Regions from separate parts of the Streptomyces clavifer genome, predicted to be linked through region 1. Evidence: riboswitches for the same ligand, from Rfam matches in the RefSeq annotation. Region 1 holds a riboswitch; each other region holds the start of a gene.
The links. A riboswitch is a leader RNA that binds a small molecule or an ion and turns the genes downstream of it on or off. The one in region 1 is predicted to bind cyclic di-AMP.
Positions count from the first base shown of each region.

Region 1 (4,204 bases):
TCCTCGTCGTACGGGAAGGAAGCCGCGCAGGCGGTGACGATGCGCGAGACCGCAGCCGTCTCGGACGCGGTCAGCGGTTCCGCGCGAAGGGCGGTGTAGTAGAGGGAGACGCTCATGCCGTGAGCGTAGGACAAGGGTCCGACAGTGCCGGTTCACCGCGTTCCGCGTGGGCCGCGGGGCGGTCCCGTGCCGGTCCGGGGCGCGGCGCCGACGGGGAGGGTCAGGTGCGGTCGATGTGCACGCTGGTCGACTTCACACGGGCCGTCGCCTGCATGCCGACCTCGAGGCCCAGCTCCTCCACCGCCTCCCGGGTCAGGAGCGAGACGAGCCGGTGCGGGCCCGCCTGGATCTCGACCTGGGCCGCGACATCGCCCAGTTTCACGGCGGTGACGATGCCCGGGAACGCGTTGCGCGCGGAGGTGTACGAGACCTCCTCCTCGCCGGTGCCCGCCTGGGCCACCTCGACGGAGAACGCGGCCAGGTCGCGCCCGTCGACCAGCCGGCGTCCGCCCTCGTCGCGATGGGTGGCGACCCGGCCGGCGTCGGCCCAGCGGCGGGCGGTGTCGGGGCTGACGCCGAGGAGTCGAGCCGCCTGCCCGATCGTGTAGGACTGCATGTGCCACACCCTAGGCGCCGAGGGTCCGGCCCCGCGGATCGGCCGCCCGTCGGCCGCACGAGTGGTCCTGGCACGGGTCCGTCCGGCGGGACCCCGCCTGGCCCGGTCGTACGGAGCGGCCGTACGCCTGCTCCCGGACCCCACCGCGCTGCGCGTCCCGGGCCGGCCGGTGTGATGTTCGCAGCCCGCCGTTCGCTGGGCCTGTGGGAGGAACGGGTCCTCCCACAGGACAGGCGGGGAGTCGCAGATGTGGGGACGGAGCGTGAGCGTCCGGAGCCCGGCGCACGGACGCGCGTTACGAGGCGTACGCGTGCGGGGGGCCGGCCGGTGACCGGATGGCCCATCGAGGCGCTGGAGCGCCTGCTGCCGACGACGTACGGCATCGACGAGCAGGTCGACTGGGCCGTGGCCGAGGCACGGTGGGGCGCCTGTTTCCCCGCCGACTACAAGGCCTTCATGAGTGCCTACGGGGAGGGGTCCGTGGACGACGTGATCGTCGTGCACCGGCCGATGCCCGCGGACACGCCGGACGGGTGCCACGCCGCGGATGCCATGGCCGACGGGACCGGTGCCGTCCGCGAGGTGTGGCGCGTGGAGGCCGACGAGATATGGGCCGATCCGGCGGGACCCGACATGGTGCTCGACCCCGGCGCGCTGCTCGCCTGGGGTACGACCACCGAGGCGGACATCCTGTGCTGGCTGACGACGGACGAGGACCCCGACCGCTGGCCCGTGGTGGTCTGCGGCCGTCACACCGTGCCGACGTTCGCGCTGTACCGGTTCGGTATGGCCGAGTTCCTCCGCAGGCTGCTGGCCGGCTGCTTCGATTCCGTACCCCTCAGCGTGGAGGGGGTGATGGCCCGTCGGTCGCACGCCTTCGTGAGCCGGGCCGTTCAGCGGGCCCGCCGCCGCGCGGGCCTCGACCCCTGGACCGGGGAACCGCAGGGCAGCTGAGCGGGCGGCGCGGAGTGTTCGGTGCGGTGGGCGGTCCCGGGGGCCGTCGCGGCGTACGGGGGCGGGGTGCGGGTCCTGGGGACCCGGTAGGGGCGGCTTCCCCCAGCAGGGCCCGGTGAGGTTCGTACCGGGCCGGGCAGGGCCGGTGGGGTGCGCGCAGGGTCAGTGCTGCGTCCAGGTGAGCTTGTCACCGCCCACCTACCGCACCGCGTCGGGGTCGTCGAGGTCGTGGACCGTGATGCCGGCGGCCTGCGCGGCGTACAGCACGTCCGTCATCGAGGTCACCCTGCCGACCATCTCCCCGTCGGCCTCCAGGATCCGGAAGGGCGGATCGCCGGGCTGTACGGGCAGAACGGTGAGCCTCGGATGTGTGGGGCCGGGGTGCGCCCTGTCGGTCATGCGCTGATCGGTTCCACGCGTGCTCCTCCGGTACGCCCGGAACCCTCCGCGTGAGCCGTATGCCCGGTTTAGGATGCTATATGCAATTCATCCAGTAATTCATATAGGGCTATTTCGTGCGACCCGTGGAGCTTCGGAAGGGTGCAAATCACCCTTTTCGGTCTTGGTGACCAGGGTCACCCCACCGCCTCCCGGACGCATCGACATGTCGACCGGTTCCCTTGTGCGCCAACAAGGTTGGCACCCCGGCTGTGGGCTTGCTTACATGAATTCACTTGGATCGATCTTGCAAGTGAATTGTGATCACCAATTCCGGGCTTGTTCCTTTCGCTATTTCTCGCCTACGGTCACCCTCACTCCGGATGGAACGCCGAATCCTGCCGCCGTCCGGGAACCCGACCACATCTCGTACGGCAGGAGCGGGGGACCCAGGTAAGCGCCGATCCGGTATCCGGAGCGGCTCGGGGTGAAGTCGCATTCGTATGCGACCGGGCATCTCCAGCCCGAACCCGACAGCTCACTTCGCAGGCGGCGGAGAGGAAATCACCATGCCCGAAATGGGTAAGCACCTTCGTTTCAGGACCAGTTCGCTGACCCGCGGCATCATCGCCGTGAGCACGGGTGGAGCCGCTCTGGCCCTTCCCGTGATCGGCGCGACCGGAGCCTTCGCGGCGCCGGCGCAGCCGGTCGCCGTCGAAAAGGCGGCCACGTCGACTGCCGTGTCCGGCAAGGCGATTGCCGCACAGAAGTCGACGCCCGTCACCTATTCCGTGATCATTGGCGATTCCCTTTCCAAGATCGCGCGTGAGCATTCCGTCGACGGCGGCTGGAAGGCGCTGTACGACGACAACCGAAAGGCCGTCGGCGCAAACCCCGACCTCATTCACGCCGGTCTGAAGCTGACGATCGGCGCGAAGGCGGCGGACAAGGCCGGAACGGCGGACAAGGCCGAATCCAAGGCGTCCGGCTCCGCCGACCGTGCGGAGCAGAGCGCCGACCGTGCCGACCGCTCGGACCGTACGGACACCGCGCTCGCCGCGCAGGGCGCACCCGCGGCAGCGCCTGCCGCCGCTCCCGCCGCCGAGCCGGCCGCGTACACCGACGACCTCGACGGCTGGATCAAGGAGTCGCTGGCGGTCATGGCCGAACACGGCATCCCCGGCAGCTACGACGGGATCCACCGCAACATCATGCGTGAGTCCTCGGGCAACCCGATGGCCATCAACAACTGGGACTCGAACGCCGCCGCCGGCATCCCGTCCAAGGGCCTGCTGCAGGTCATCGACCCGACCTTCCAGGCCTACCACGTGCCCGGCACGTCGACGGACAGCTACGACCCGGTCGCCAACATCACGGCCGCGTGCAACTACGCCGCCGACCGGTACGGCTCGATCGACAACGTGTTCGGCGCCTACTGAGGCCTGACCGTGTGACAGCAGTGCACGGCCGACGGGTGGTGCGGGTTCGCGAGAGCCCGCACCACCCGTCTTTCCGTGCGGGGCCGCGCCCCGGAGCGGTGGTGTCCAGGCGCCGACGTGCGGCACGAGCGTGCCGCGGGTGCGGTCCGACCCGCTGCGGCGACGGGCATCCGCCGCCTTCTCCGGAGGGAAGACCTCCACGACCTCCACCGTCATGGGCCCACGTGCGGATGCCGGCGTTCACGCCCGGGCCGTTGGCCGGGACCGCCCTCGCCGTCCTCGGCGAGGCCCGCTCCGCCGGACGGCGGACCAGCCCCCGCGATCGGGTGGATGACCGGCCGCGCGCCGGGTGCCCGCGCCGGTCGGCCCCGGCGCGAAGCCGCCGCGTACCGGTGACTTCCGCGGCCGTTGCGCCCCGTCGGACCCCTGGCGACTGGTCACGTACAGGTTCGTCGACCATACTGCCCGCCGTGGAGCAGCGTATAGATTCCAACACGAAACCCGAGTTCGCCGCGGGCACGGACCCGGCGTACATCCCCGGCCTGACGGCCCCTGCCCCCGCGCGGACGGAGGGGGAAGCGGAGAAGGCGCCGGAAGGGCCCGAGGCGCCCGGTGCGTCCGGTGCGTCCGCCGAGGACGAAGCGACGGCTGTCGCCGAAGGGGCCGAGACGGCGGACGCGTCCCCGGACGCCGTGCGGGACGCCACCCCGGAGGCGAGTGAGGACGCTGACGAGGGGGGCGGCGCCCCGGCCGAGGGGCCCGTCTTCGCCGTCAGCGACCGGCGCGGATCCATCACGGTGGACCGGGACGGCGTCCG
Region 1 is NZ_CP107793.1:5,797,120-5,801,323, forward strand. Features, by position in the region: gene OG927_RS25260 (hypothetical protein) at 1-116, opposite strand, end outside; gene OG927_RS25265 (TOBE domain-containing protein) at 221-616, opposite strand; gene OG927_RS25270 (SMI1/KNR4 family protein) at 944-1,570, shown strand; gene OG927_RS25275 (hypothetical protein) at 1,769-1,969, opposite strand; cyclic di-AMP (ydaO/yuaA leader) riboswitch at 2,328-2,515, shown strand; gene OG927_RS25280 (transglycosylase SLT domain-containing protein) at 2,518-3,387, shown strand; gene OG927_RS25285 (hypothetical protein) at 3,858-4,204, shown strand, end outside.

Region 2 (4,204 bases), 150 kb from region 1:
CCGCCTCCCAGTGATCGGGGTACGCATGATGCGGACTCTGCTCCGGCGTGGGCTCCATGGGCAAAGCCTACGGCCCGCCGCACCGGTAGCGGAGGGTTCGGTGCGCGGGCACGCTGAGGGAGCCGGCGCGGCGGTGGCCCGCAGGCCGGAGCCCGGGCACAGCAGTGCGCACTGCATGAGAGACTGGTCTAGACAACCTATTGATACGTGAAGGGCAGAACCATGGCTGAGCGCCGCGTCAACGTCGGTTGGGCCGAGGGCCTGCACGCCCGCCCCGCTTCCATCTTCGTCCGTGCCGCCACGGCCTCCGGCGTCCCGGTGACGATCTCCAGGGCCGACGGCACCCCGGTGAACGCCGCGTCGATGCTCGCGGTGCTCGGCCTGGGCGCGCAGGGTGGCGAGGAGATCGTGCTCGCGTCCGAGGCGGACGACTCCGAAGTCGCCCTGGACCGTCTGGCGAAGCTGGTCGCCGAGGGGCTCGACGAGCTCCCGGAGACCGTCTGATCCGACCGGCCCGCACCGGATCGATTTCTGCGGCGAAGCCGCGGCACCCCTCGGGGAGCCGCGGCTTTTCTGTTTCCGGAACGGGGCGGGAAGATCGCACGCCGACCGGAATTACGGCAGCATAAAGAAAGCCCTGCGTTAATTACCTTCTTTGTATACGGCGCAATTGTTAATGACGGACGCCCGCGATGTTTACGGCGTGTTGCGAAGTCCTCACCCGGGGCGGATCCGCCGCGTGCCCGGGGCGGTCCGTGCGGCGCAGCCGGTGTGCGGCCGTGGCACGCTCGGTGTGCAGGGTGGCGAGCGCCCTGGCCCGCTCCGCGTCACCACGCGCCACCGCGTCCACGAGAGCACCGTGCTCGGCCCAGGAGTCGGCGGGCCGGGCCGGCTGCTCGACCGCGTACATCCAGGCGATCTTGTGCCGGAGCTGGGTGAGCAGCGCGATGAGCGCGGGGCTTCCCGAAGCCTGGGCCAGCGTCTCGTGGAACCAGCCACCGAGAGAGCGCAGGTCCTCCCCCTCGCCGCGGCGCACCCTCTCCTGCCCCAGCCTGACCAGGCCTCGGAGCACCTTGAGGTGTGCCTCCGTGCGTCGCTGCGCGGCCCGGGCGGCACCGAGGGGCTCCAGGAGCATCCGTATCTCCAGCAGGTCGGCGGCCTCCTGTTCGGTGGGCTCGGCGACGCACGCCCCCGCGTGCCGACGGGTGACGACGAACCCCTCGGACTCCAGGGTGCGCAGCGCCTCGCGCACCGGGACGCGGGAGACGCCGTAGCGACGCGCGAGCACCTCCTCGGTGAGGCGGCTGCCACGCTCGAAGACACCGGAGACGATGTCGTCACGGATTGCCGTGCATACCGAATGCGCAGGAATGCGCATGTCCGAACCTCCGCCTTAATCCCCGCGCAACGCGGCCGATCGACGCCTGTTCTGTGACTCTATTGCAATCAGCCAGAATTTCCGAAGGCGGAGCGGAATCCATGCATATCTTCTGTCCTGAAAGCACTTCTGCTCAGCTTCGGCCCGTACCTTCTCCGGCAGCACGACGAAGGCCCCGGCGGTGCCGGGGCCTTCGTCGTCAGCGGAGTCGTGCGAGGCGGGTCAGACCTGGACTCCGTGGGCGCGGAGGTAGGCGACGGGGTCCATGTCGGAGCCGTACTCCGGCGTGGTCCTCGCCTCGAAGTGCAGGTGGGGTCCGGTGGAGTTGCCGGTCGAACCGGAGAGGCCGATCTGCTGGCCCGACGTGACGCTCTGGCCGACCGAGACCCCCATCGAGGACAGGTGGCCGTACTGGGTGTACGTGCCGTCCGCCATCCGGAGCACGATGTTGTTGCCGTACGCACCGCCCCAGCCCGCCTCGACGACCGTGCCGGCGCCGACCGCGACGACGGAACTGCCGGATGCGGCCCGGAAGTCCACGCCCGAGTGGCTGCCGGAGGACCAGAGGGCGCCGCCGGACTTGTAGCCGGTGGTCACCTGGGAGCCGGCGACCGGGAGGTGGAAGGCGTTCAGCCGGGCGCGCTCGGCGGCGCGGGCGGCGCGCGCCTCGGCCTCACGGGCCTCCTTGGCGCGGGCTTCGGCCTTGCGCTTCGCCTCGGCCTCGGCCTTCGCCCTGGCCTTGGCTTCCGCCTTAGCCTTCGCTTCGGCCTTGGCGGCGAGGTCGGCCTGGTGCTGCTGGGCCTTCGCCTGGGCGGCGATCTGGTCGGCGAGCGTGGAGTCGATCGCGACGGCCTGGGTCAGGCCGGTACTGCCCGCGGTGAGGGCCTCGGAGTCCGCGGCGAGGGCCGGGGAGGACACACCGCCGATGACACCGGTGGTGGCCAGGGCCGCGATGCCGGCGACCTGAGCGCTCCTGCGCGTCAGACGGCTCGGGGCACGGTGCTTCCCGGTGGCTCGGGTGAACGCCATGGAGGGGCTGATCCTTTCCTTCCTTCTCGCCTACCGGGTTAGCTGACGGGTTCGGAGCAGGAAGGTCTCCTACGGGCCCCTCCACCCCGTGCGAGGGCGCAGGCGTCCGATTCACCCCAGGGACTTCGTGGGTCCCCGGCTCCCCAGGCTCGCGCCTGACGGGGACTCGGCGATGGCTGTCCGGCGCCGCGGACGCGGCATATGTCTGGCGGACAGCCGGGCCGACGCTAGGCCGGGCGCCTTTCCGGCGCCAAACGGATCAGGTCTTTTGTCGCACATCCCACAGGGCATACCGCAACTCTCCCCCCAAAGGGGGCAAAAGGGAGGACCCCGGCGAGAACGCTCTCGCCGGGGTCCGTACCGCCCTGACACGTCAGCCGCTGACGACCGACACCTCTCCGATACCCAGCGCCCTGACGGGCTCCGCGATCTGGGCGGCGTCCCCGACGAGGACGGTGACCAGACGGTCGACCGGGAAGGCGTTGACCACCGCTGCGGTCGCCTCCACCGTGCCGGTCTCGGCCAGGCGGGCGTAGAGCTGGGCCTGGTAGTCGTCCGGGAGGTGCTGCTCCACCTGGTCGGCCAGGGTCCCTGCGACGGAGGCCGCCGTCTCGAACTTCAGCGGAGCCACACCCACGAGGTTCTGCACCGCCGTCTCGCGCTCGGCGTCCGTGAGCCCTTCGGCCGCCAGTGTGCGCAGGACCTTCCAGAGGTCTTCCAGCGCGGGCCCGGTGGACTCCGTGTCCACGGAACCGCTGATGGCGAGCATCGCGGCACCGGTCGCCCCGGAGGAGGATCCGGGTGCCGTGGAGCGCAGGACCTGCCCGAAGGCGCGGACCCCGTAGGTGTAGCCCTTCTCCTCCCGCAGCACGCGGTCCAGTCGGGAGGTGAGCGTGCCTCCCAGGCAGTACGTGCCGAGGACCTGGGCGGGCCAGACGCTGTCGTGCCGGTCGGCGCCGATGCGGCCGATCAGCAGTTGGGTCTGCACGGCCCCGGGGCGGTCGACGACGACCACGCGGCCGGTGTCGTCCGCGGTGATCGGCGGTACCGGGCGGGACACCCCGGCGTTGCCCGACCAGTCGCCGACCGTGTCGGCCAGCAGCGCGTCCAGGTCGACCCCGGTGAGGTCACCGACGATCACGGCCGTCGCGGTGGACGGGCGGATGTGGGCGTCGTAGAACGCGCGCACGGCCGCCGCGTCGATCCGGCGCACCGTCTCCTCGGTTCCCTGACGCGGGCGCGACATGCGCGCCGTCGTGGGGAAGAGCTCCTTGGAGAGCTGCTTGGCGGCGCGGCGGGCCGGGTTGGCCTGCTCGTGCGGGATCTCGTCGAGACGGTTGCCGACCAGGCGCTCCACCTCGCTCTCGGAGAAGGCGGGCGCCCGCAGCGCCTCGGCGACCAGGCCGAGCGCCTTGGCGAGCCGGGAGACCGGGACCTCCAGGGAGACACGGACCCCCGGGTGGTCGGCGGACGCGTCGAGGGTGGCGCCGCAGCGCTCCAGCTCGGCGGCGAACTCCTCCGCGGAGCGCTTGTCCGTACCCTCGGACAGCGCACGCGCCATGATCGTGGCCACGCCGTCCAGGCCCTCGGGCTCGGCGTCCAGGGGCGCGTCCAGGAAGATCTCCACGGCGACGACCTGCTGGCCGGGGCGGTGGCACCGCAGCACGGTCAGGCCGTTGGGCAGGGCTCCCCGCTCGGGTGCGGGAAAGGCCCAGGGCCTGGCCTCGCCTGCGGTCGGCTGCGGGTGGTACTGCATGGCTACTCCAGTCACGGCGGCGTCGGTCACTTGTCGGCCCC
Region 2 is NZ_CP107793.1:5,646,250-5,650,453, reverse strand. Features, by position in the region: gene OG927_RS24800 (bifunctional acetate--CoA ligase family protein/GNAT family N-acetyltransferase) at 1-58, opposite strand, end outside; gene OG927_RS24795 (HPr family phosphocarrier protein) at 223-504, shown strand; gene OG927_RS24790 (GntR family transcriptional regulator) at 674-1,378, opposite strand; gene OG927_RS24785 (M23 family metallopeptidase) at 1,601-2,407, opposite strand; cyclic di-AMP (ydaO/yuaA leader) riboswitch at 2,421-2,589, opposite strand; gene OG927_RS24780 (M16 family metallopeptidase) at 2,781-4,163, opposite strand; gene OG927_RS24775 (M16 family metallopeptidase) at 4,190-4,204, opposite strand, start outside.
Region 2: another riboswitch for cyclic di-AMP. It lies ahead of OG927_RS24785 (M23 family metallopeptidase); the one in region 1 lies ahead of OG927_RS25280 (transglycosylase SLT domain-containing protein).

Region 3 (4,204 bases), 920 kb from region 1:
TGATCTCGTACGCGTCCATCCCGGCGAGGAATGGCTGTACGTCCTCGACGGGCGGTTGCGGGTGACCCTGGGGGAGACCGTGCACGACCTCGGGCCCGGTGACAGCGCGCACTTCGACTCGCTCACCCCGCACCGGATCGCCGCCCTCGACCGGGGAGGCGTGCGGCTGCTCTTCGTCCACACACTGCTGCAGAGTCCCGCAGCCGAGCTGTGCCTGGGCGGCGAGGTCCACCGGGTGTGAACCCCGCCCGTCCCGATACCCCTCAGATCCTTCGTTCCCCTCGGCCCGAGCGGTCGAAAGAGAGGACTGTCATGTCCGATTCAGCAGACTACGACCCGCTCACGCCCCGCAGGCAGAAAGGCACGGACACGCAGGAGCGGAAGATGCCCCGCGGTGTGGTCATCCGGCTCTTCGCGTACCTGGTGGCCGGGCACGTCATCGCGGCGTTCCTCTACGTCCTGTTCACCGTGGCGGGCAAGAGCTGACCCGCCGGACGTGGCGGGGGAGGGTCTGCCGCTCACGGTGGAGGTGGGGCCGGCTCGCCGGCGCCTCGGCCCTACGCGTCCTCGACGAGGCGCTCGCGCAGACGCTCGCGGGTGGCGGGCGTCAGCTTCAGGCCCTCGGTGAGGTAGCGCTCCGTGCCGCCCCAGGTCTCCTCGATCGCGGTGAACGCGGCGGCGAGGTAGTCGGGGTGCGCGCCGAAGAGCGGATTGAGCAGCTCCATCACCTCGTCGGACATCCCCGCCGACGAGGTGTCGCTGCGCCGCACCTTGTAGCGGCGGTGCGCGTCGTTGGACTTCAGGTAGTCGGCCTCGATGGCCTCCTTCTCGACCCCGACCGCCAGCAGCGAGACCGCGATCGACAGGCCGGCCCGGTCCTTGCCCGCCGCGCAGTGCATCAGCGCGGGAACGCTGTCCTCGGCCAGCGCGTGCAGCACCCTGCTGTGCTCGGCCGTGCGGTCCGTGATGATGGACCGGTACGAGGCGATCATGCGGTCGCTGCCCCTGCCGTCGGCGAGGATCGAGCGCAGTTGCTGGATGTTCCCGTCACGCACGAGCCGCCAGAACTCGGCGCCGTCGGCGGGGTCGGAGAGCGGGATGCTGACGTTGCGGACGCCGGGCAGCTCCACGTCGAGGCCGTCGAGCTTGTGGTCCGCCGCGTTGCGGAAGTCGAAGACCGTGTGCAGCCCGAGGCCGGCGAGGAACGCGGCATCGGCCTCGGTGGCGTGCGCCAGGTGCCCGCTGCGGTAGAGGCGCCCGTGCCGCACCTTCCGGCCGTCCACGGTCGGGAGCCCGCCCACGTCGCGGAAGTTGCGGACACCGGTCAGCTCGGTGTCGGTCGGCGGAACCTCTGGCAGCTGCGTCACAAGGACTCCTGAAGTGTCTGGCGTCGGCGCCTCTCGCCGACGAGGGCACGCTCGCGACGATACGACATGGATTCATCGGGCAACCGTCTCGGTCTTCGCCCCGTTTTCGGCCCGGTCCGAAAGGAAGAGAAATCGCGCCATGTCCGTATTGGTGTATTTAGCAGAACATGCCCCGCTTGTGCGGGAGATGGGCGGCGGCAGGTGAGCGGGATCATATCCGTGACGGTGTGTGGCGGAACCACGGGCGGGTATTCCGGACGCCGCGCGGAAAGCCAAGATCCGTAATCCACGGAGTGTGACCGGAATTCCGGACGGGAAAGGAGGGGCGGATTCCGGTCCGCAACCGGCGGCTTGTTCCCGGCGTCCCGGCTCGCCTACGGTCACGGTCAATCCGGACGGAACGCCTAATCCTGCCGCCGCCCGGAATCCGCACCGACCTACGTGTGGCAGGAGCGGGGGAACCAGGCAAGCCGCCGACCGGAGGGATCCGGGACGGCTCGGGGTCAAGTCGCGTCCAGCGCGGCCGGGCATCTCCAGCCCGAACCCGACAGCTCACCTCGCAGGCGCCGGAGAGGACATCCCCATGCCCGCAAAGGGTAAGCACCGTCGTACGAAGACCGGCCCGATCTCCCGTGGCGTCCTCGCCGCAGGGACCGGCGGCGCCGTTCTCGCCCTTCCGCTGATCGGCGCCACCGGTGCGCACGCGGCGGAGCAGGCCGCTCCCGCCGCCAAGCCGGCGGCCGCGGCTGCGGCGCACAGCGCGCCCGCCGCCTCGGTGGCGAAGAAGCAGAGCGCGCCCAAGACCTACTCCGTGGTCTCGGGCGACTACCTGTCGAAGATCGCGGCCGACCAGAAGCTCAAGGGCGGCTGGGAGAAGCTGTACAAGGACAACCGGGACGTCGTCGGCGACAACCCGAGCCTGATCCTCCCGGGCATGAAGCTGACCCTCGGCGCCAAGGCGTCCGGCCCGGCGGTGCAGTCCGCGCCCAAGGCCGCGCCGTCCGAGGCCGCCCCCTCGAAGGCGGAGGCCACCCCCGAGGCGGCCGCTCCGGTCGAGAAGAAGACGACGGCCACCAACGCGTCCGACTCCTCCGCCGCTTCCGAGAGCAACAGCTCCGGCTGGACCTCCCCGGTCGCCGACGCCAACGTCACCACCCAGTACCGCGCCTCCGGCGCCAGCTGGTCCAGCGGCTACCACACGGGCTCCGACTTCCAGGCCGCCTCCGGCACGAGCGTCCGGTCCATCGGCCCGGGCACCGTGGTCTCGGCCGGCTGGAGCGGTTCGTACGGCAACGAGGTCGTCATCCAGCACAGCGACGGGATGTACTCCCAGTACGCCCACCTGTCGTCGCTCGACGTCTCCGCCGGCCAGACCGTCACCGGCGGCCAGCAGATCGGCCTCTCCGGCTCCACCGGCAACTCCACCGGCCCGCACCTCCACTTCGAGGTCCGCACCGGCCCGAGCTACGGCTCGGACGTCGACCCGGTCGCCTACCTGCGCGCGCACGGCGTCTCCATCTGAGGGGCGTCTCCGGGCGGGCGTCTTCCCGCGAGGCTCTCCAGCTGAAAGCCCTCGGGTGACGTCTCGATATGAGCATCCCGATGTGGGCGTCTTCATGTGAAGGCCTCCATGGGACACGGCCGTCGGTCGGCCCGAAAGTTCGACAGTTCGCCGGGAAGAGGGGCGGTGCGCGGCGGCGCACCGCCCCTCTTCTTATTCCGGCTTTACCAAAACCTGACCGGGTGGTCTTTCTCACCACCCGTCAACCCCCCATTACGGTCGCGTAGGTCACATTCAAAGGTGCAGGATATGCACTTGTGGCAGACGATTCGAGAAACACACAACGAGGCATCATCGGGTCGTACGCGGCGATCGGCGACAGTTTTACCGAGGGTGTCGGGGACCTGGGTCCGGATGGGCGGCTCCTCGGCTGGGCGGACCGCTTCGCGGTTCTCCTCGCGGACCAGCTCCTGGTTCCCGGGGTCCCCGAAGGCCCGCACGGGAACTTCCGGTACGCCAACCTCGCCGTACGCGGACGGCTCCTCGACCAGATAGTCGAGGAACAGGTCCCCCGCGCCAGGGAACTGGCACCGGATCTGGTGACCTTCTGCGCGGGCGGCAACGACATCATCCGGCCCGGCTCCGATCCGGACGACGTGGCCGAACGCTTCGAGCGCGCGGTCGCCGATCTGACGCAGTCCGTCGGCACCGTCATGGTCACCACCGGCTTCGACACGCGGCATGTGCCGGTGCTCCGTCACCTGCGCGGCAAGATCGCCACGTACACCGCCCATGTCCGCTCCATCGCCGACCGCTACGACTGCCCGGTCCTGGACCTGTGGTCGCTGCGGTCCGTGCAGGACAGGCGCGCCTGGGACAACGACCGGCTGCATCTCTCGCCCGAGGGCCACACCCGGGTCGCGCTGCGCGCCGCCCAGGTCCTGGGACTCGACGTGCCGGCCGACCCCGACCAGATGTGGCCGCCGCAGGCCCAGCGCGGGACGCTCGAAGTGCGGCGCGACGACATCCACTGGGCACGTGAGTACCTGGTCCCGTGGATCGGACGACGCCTGCGCGGCGAGTCCTCCGGCGACCACGTCGAAGCCAAGCGCCCCGACCTGCTGCCGCTGTGAGTTCCCGGACGACCGCCCGGCTCCCGGCGGCGGCCGCCTCGGAACGGACCGGTCCGCCGGGAGTACCGGAGTGGGAGCTGCGCGCCGCACGGGCCGATGACGTCGAGGCGGTCGCGGAGCTGCGGGCCGTCGTCATGCGCGCGGACCTCGAGCGCCTCGGACGCTACGACGAGCACCGCGTGCGGCAGCGGCTGCGGGACTCG
Region 3 is NZ_CP107793.1:6,716,003-6,720,206, forward strand. Features, by position in the region: gene OG927_RS29210 (helix-turn-helix domain-containing protein) at 1-241, shown strand, start outside; gene OG927_RS29215 (DUF6126 family protein) at 313-486, shown strand; gene OG927_RS29220 (tyrosine-protein phosphatase) at 558-1,367, opposite strand; cyclic di-AMP (ydaO/yuaA leader) riboswitch at 1,792-1,946, shown strand; gene OG927_RS29225 (M23 family metallopeptidase) at 1,951-2,889, shown strand; gene OG927_RS29230 (SGNH/GDSL hydrolase family protein) at 3,186-4,001, shown strand; gene OG927_RS29235 (GNAT family N-acetyltransferase) at 4,079-4,204, shown strand, end outside.
Region 3: another riboswitch for cyclic di-AMP. It lies ahead of OG927_RS29225 (M23 family metallopeptidase); the one in region 1 lies ahead of OG927_RS25280 (transglycosylase SLT domain-containing protein).

Region 4 (4,204 bases), 1.8 Mb from region 1:
GGCCTCGATGCGGGCGCGGGGGATGGCCCGCGACATGGCCAGGCACTGGAACAGCCACCCGGACCGGTCCCGGGGCAGGGCGGCGGCCCGTGCGGTCGCGGAGTACGAGTCGTTCGCGACCTCGCTGGCCGTACTGCGCCACCGGGCCCGCCGCGACGGGGCCGGCCCGGACTTCGCCCACCGGGAGCAGGAGCTGCTGCACCACCTGTGGCAGCGCCGGGACATCGCCGGGCCGGCCCTGACGTACGCGGCCCGTGCGACGGGACGCGCCCGCGCCCACCGCGTGCCGCCGCCGTACCCCCGCCGGCCGCACGGCGCGCCGTATCCGCAGCACCAGGTCCCCGCGCCGCACCGGCACTACGGCGGCTACAACCCGTATCTCCAGCCGGTCGCGCGGCAGCCGGGCACGGGCCACGGGCCGGTACCGCCCGGGTAGCGGACCGGCGTCACCACGGTGCCGCCACCACCCGGGCAGTCCGCCACCACCCGGGCAGTCCGCCGGCGTCAACACCGGGCCCTTACCGCCGGGGTGAAGCCACATCGGCGTCTCCCTGGGCAGCCGCAGCGCTCCCCGGTGTCAGGCGGACGCGTCGGTGAGCTCCGCCAGCTGCTCCTCGGTCAGCCTCAGGTCGGCCAGGGCCACCAGCGCGGGCAGCTGTCCGACCGTACGGGCGGAGGCGATCGGTGCGGCGACGGTCGGCCGGGCGGCCAGCCATGCCAGTGCGACCGTGGCGATCTCCGCGTCGTGCTCCCGGGCGACCTTGTCGAGCGCCGCGAGCACCGTGCCGCCGCGCTCCGATTCCAGATGCCGGCCCGCGCTCCCGGCCCGCACGCTGTCGACCTCCGTGCCCGGCCGGTACTTGCCGGTGAGGAAACCCGAGGCGAGGCCGGAATAGGGAACGGCTGCGAGCCCCGCGCCGGCGGCCGTGTCCAGGAGCGCGCCCTCGTAGGTGTCGCGCGAGACGAGGTTGTAGCGGGGCTGCAGGGCGGTGTAGCGGGCCAGCCCCTCGCGCTCGGAGAAGTCCAGGGAGGCTCGGAGTCGCGCGGGGCTGATGTTGGAGGCGGCGATCTCCCGCACGGTGCCCGCCTTCACCAGGTGGTCGAGCGCGGTGACGATCTCCTCGACGGGGACGCTCTCGTCGTCGAAGTGCGTGTAGAAGAGGTCGATGTGGTCGGTGCCGAGCCGGCGCAGCGACGCCTCGGCGGCAGCCTTGACGGTGGCGGCGGAGAGTCCCTTGTACGCGGGGTGGGCGCCGGCCTTGGTGGCGACGACGATGTCGTCGCGGTTGGCGCGGGCCGCCATCCACCTGCCGATGATCGTCTCCGACTCACCGCCCTCGTTGCCCGGGGCCCAGGAGGAGTAGGCGTCGGCGGTGTCGATGAAGTTGCCGCCCACCGCGGCGTACGCGTCGAGGACGGCGAAGGATTGGTCCTCGTCCGCCGTCCAGCCGAAGACGTTGCCGCCGAGGGCGAGGGGGAATACCTGGAGGCTCGAAGAACCGAGCGGGCGCAGACTCGTCATACCCGGGGCCAACCGGTCTGCGGAGGACGCTATTCCGCATCCCCGGGGCCAACCGGTCCACGGAGGACGCTATTCCGCCGAGCCGCTCCGCACCCCGGGCGGGCCCGCGTGCCGCAGGCCGACGGCCCTGACGTCGGGGGGTGTGCGTCAGGGCCGCCGGGGTGCGGGTGCGCCGTGGGGCGCGGGGCTCAGATCGTCAGGCCCTTGCCGCGGAGCCAGCTCAACGGGTCGACGCCCGTGCCGTCCGGGGTGTGGATCTCCAGGTGGAGGTGGGGGCCGGTGACGTTCCCGGTGGCGCCCACACGGCCGATGGTGTCGCCCGTGCTGACCTTCTGGCCGGCGGTGACGTCCATCGAGGACTGGTGGCAGTACCAGATCTCCGTGCCGTCGTCGAGCACCAGGACCGTGCGGTAGCCGTACGAACCGGAGTAGCCGGCCGACTTCACCGTGCCGCTGTGCACGGCCTTGACCGGGGTGCCGGTCGGAGCCGCGAAGTCCAGCCCGGTGTGGTAGCCGGAGGACCACAGCGAACCGGCCTGGCCGAAGGTCGAGGTGATCGTGTAGGAGGACGTCGGGACGGCGTAGCTGGCGGCGAGCTTGGCGAGGCGCTCGGCCTCAGCCTTCTCCGCGGCCTTCTTCTCCGCCGCCTTCTTCTTCGCGGCGGCCTCGACCTCGGCGTTGCTCTGCTGCTTCGTGGCCTGCGCAGCGGCCTGCTCGGCGGCGGCCTTCTCCTCGGCGGCCCTGGCCTCGGCCGCGGCTCCGGCCTGCTGCTGCTCGGCCTGCTGGAGGATGCGGGCGCGCAGCGCCTCACCGGCGTCGGTGGCACCCTGCTCGGCCTCGGCGGACGTGATGCCGGCGGTGGTGAGCGGGGCGGCCTGGGTGGTCGTCCCGGTGTCCGCTTCGGAGCCGCCGGACATGAAAGCGCTCACGCCGGGAAGGGACTTGGCGTCGGGAAGACTGTCCGCGATGGAATCGGGAAGGGAGATGGAGACCGGCGGTTTGCTCTGCGCCGTGGCCATGCCACCCGCGCCGACGGCCGCGATGACGCCGACGCCGAGGACGGTGGAGCTACGGGCGAGACCGCGCTGCTTGGCTACGCGGTGCCTGCCGCGCACGGGACGGATGGACTCCTCGGTGGGATTCCATTCCTCCCACGTCCGCTCCTCGTCACCGGCCATGCCGGTCCTGAAGGGTGACGGGGCCTCGGGGGCAGGCTGATTGGACGCCACGTGGGCGCACTCCTTTCCTTCCTTCTCGCCTACCGGGTTAGCTGACGGGTTCGGAGCAGGAAGGTCTCCTACGGGCCCCTTCGTCTCTCACGAGACACAGGTGCCCGATTCACCCCATGTAGGTGGTTCCCCGGTTCCCTTGCGGAATTCGGCGCTCGCGCACGGTGTCGCCTCTGGCGACGACTGGGACAACCGCGCTGCGTTATCGAACGTTAATAGACACCGGGGCCCGATTCCAAGCTGTTCCGATTGATCGTTCAGCACTCTGGCCGGGACTTCAGGGTGGAAAACGGTCGTAAACGGTCGAGTTGAGTATTCCCACTCCGGACACGAATTTCTGACGGTTAGTCAAATGTTATGCGGAGCGGTACCTTTCGACTACGGACGGTGGTAAAGGGTCATTCACTGCCCCTCCCCACGATCTTCACCGTCGTGCGCCGCTGCGGCTGCCCCCGCGCGGGCCGGCCCACCGCGAGCAGCGCCAGGTCGTCCGTCGCGCGTCCACCGGTGTGCAGCCGTACGTCGTCGGTGAGCGCGGAGAGCAGCTCCTCGGGTCCCGGGAAGATCCGGCCGCGCAGCCGGGCGGCCGGATCGTAGAAGACCCCGTCCGCGTCCCGCGCCTCGGAGAGGCCGTCCGTGAACGCCAGGAGCGTGGCCCCCGCCGGCAGCTCCCACTCGTCCGACCGGTCCGGCCACACCCCCAGGTCCATCCCGATCGGCAGCGCGGGTGCGGTCGGCGCCAGCACCTCCAGCGCCCCGTCGGCGTGCAGCAGGATCGGCTCGGGGTGACCGCGGTTCACGATCCGCACCGCACCCGCGCCCACGGGGATCTCGGCGAGCACGACGGTGACGAACCCCTCCATGGAGTCGAGCCCGCCGCGTCGGCTCCCCTCCCGCGCCAGCGCCCGCTCCAGCCGCTGTGCCACGCCCTCCAGCGACAGCTCCTGCTCGGCCGCCTCACGGAAGGCACCGATCACCACGGCCACCGCCTCCACGGCGTCCAGCCCCTTGCCCCGCACGTCCCCGACGACCAGCCGCACGCCGTGCGGGGTGTCCGCGACGGCGAACAGGTCGCCGCCGACGAACTCGTCCGCCTGCGCGGCCTCGTACCGCGCCGCGACCAGCAGTCCGCCGATCCGGTCGTCCGGTGTCGGCAGCACCGCGCGCATCGCGGTCTCCGCGACGGCCCGGGCCGAGGCGAGCTGCTCGTTGCTGCGGCGTACGACACCGTTGATGACCAGGGCGAGTGCGGAGACGGTGATCAGGGTGAGCAGATCGGTGAGCGGTACGACCTTGGTGATCAGGCCGTCCGAGAGCCGGATCGCGAGGACGGCGAGGGTCGCGGCCACCCCCGTACGGACGGTGCTCGCCAGCGAGAAGAACGGGGCGGCGATCAGTGGGGCCGCCGCGAAGAGCGGAACGGCCGTGACGGCGGTCGGGGTCACGAGGTCGA
Region 4 is NZ_CP107793.1:4,019,337-4,023,540, reverse strand. Features, by position in the region: gene OG927_RS17420 (PrsW family intramembrane metalloprotease) at 1-436, shown strand, start outside; gene OG927_RS17415 (aldo/keto reductase) at 578-1,522, opposite strand; gene OG927_RS17410 (M23 family metallopeptidase) at 1,711-2,751, opposite strand; cyclic di-AMP (ydaO/yuaA leader) riboswitch at 2,763-2,915, opposite strand; gene OG927_RS17405 (PP2C family protein-serine/threonine phosphatase) at 3,150-4,204, opposite strand, start outside.
Region 4: another riboswitch for cyclic di-AMP. It lies ahead of OG927_RS17410 (M23 family metallopeptidase); the one in region 1 lies ahead of OG927_RS25280 (transglycosylase SLT domain-containing protein).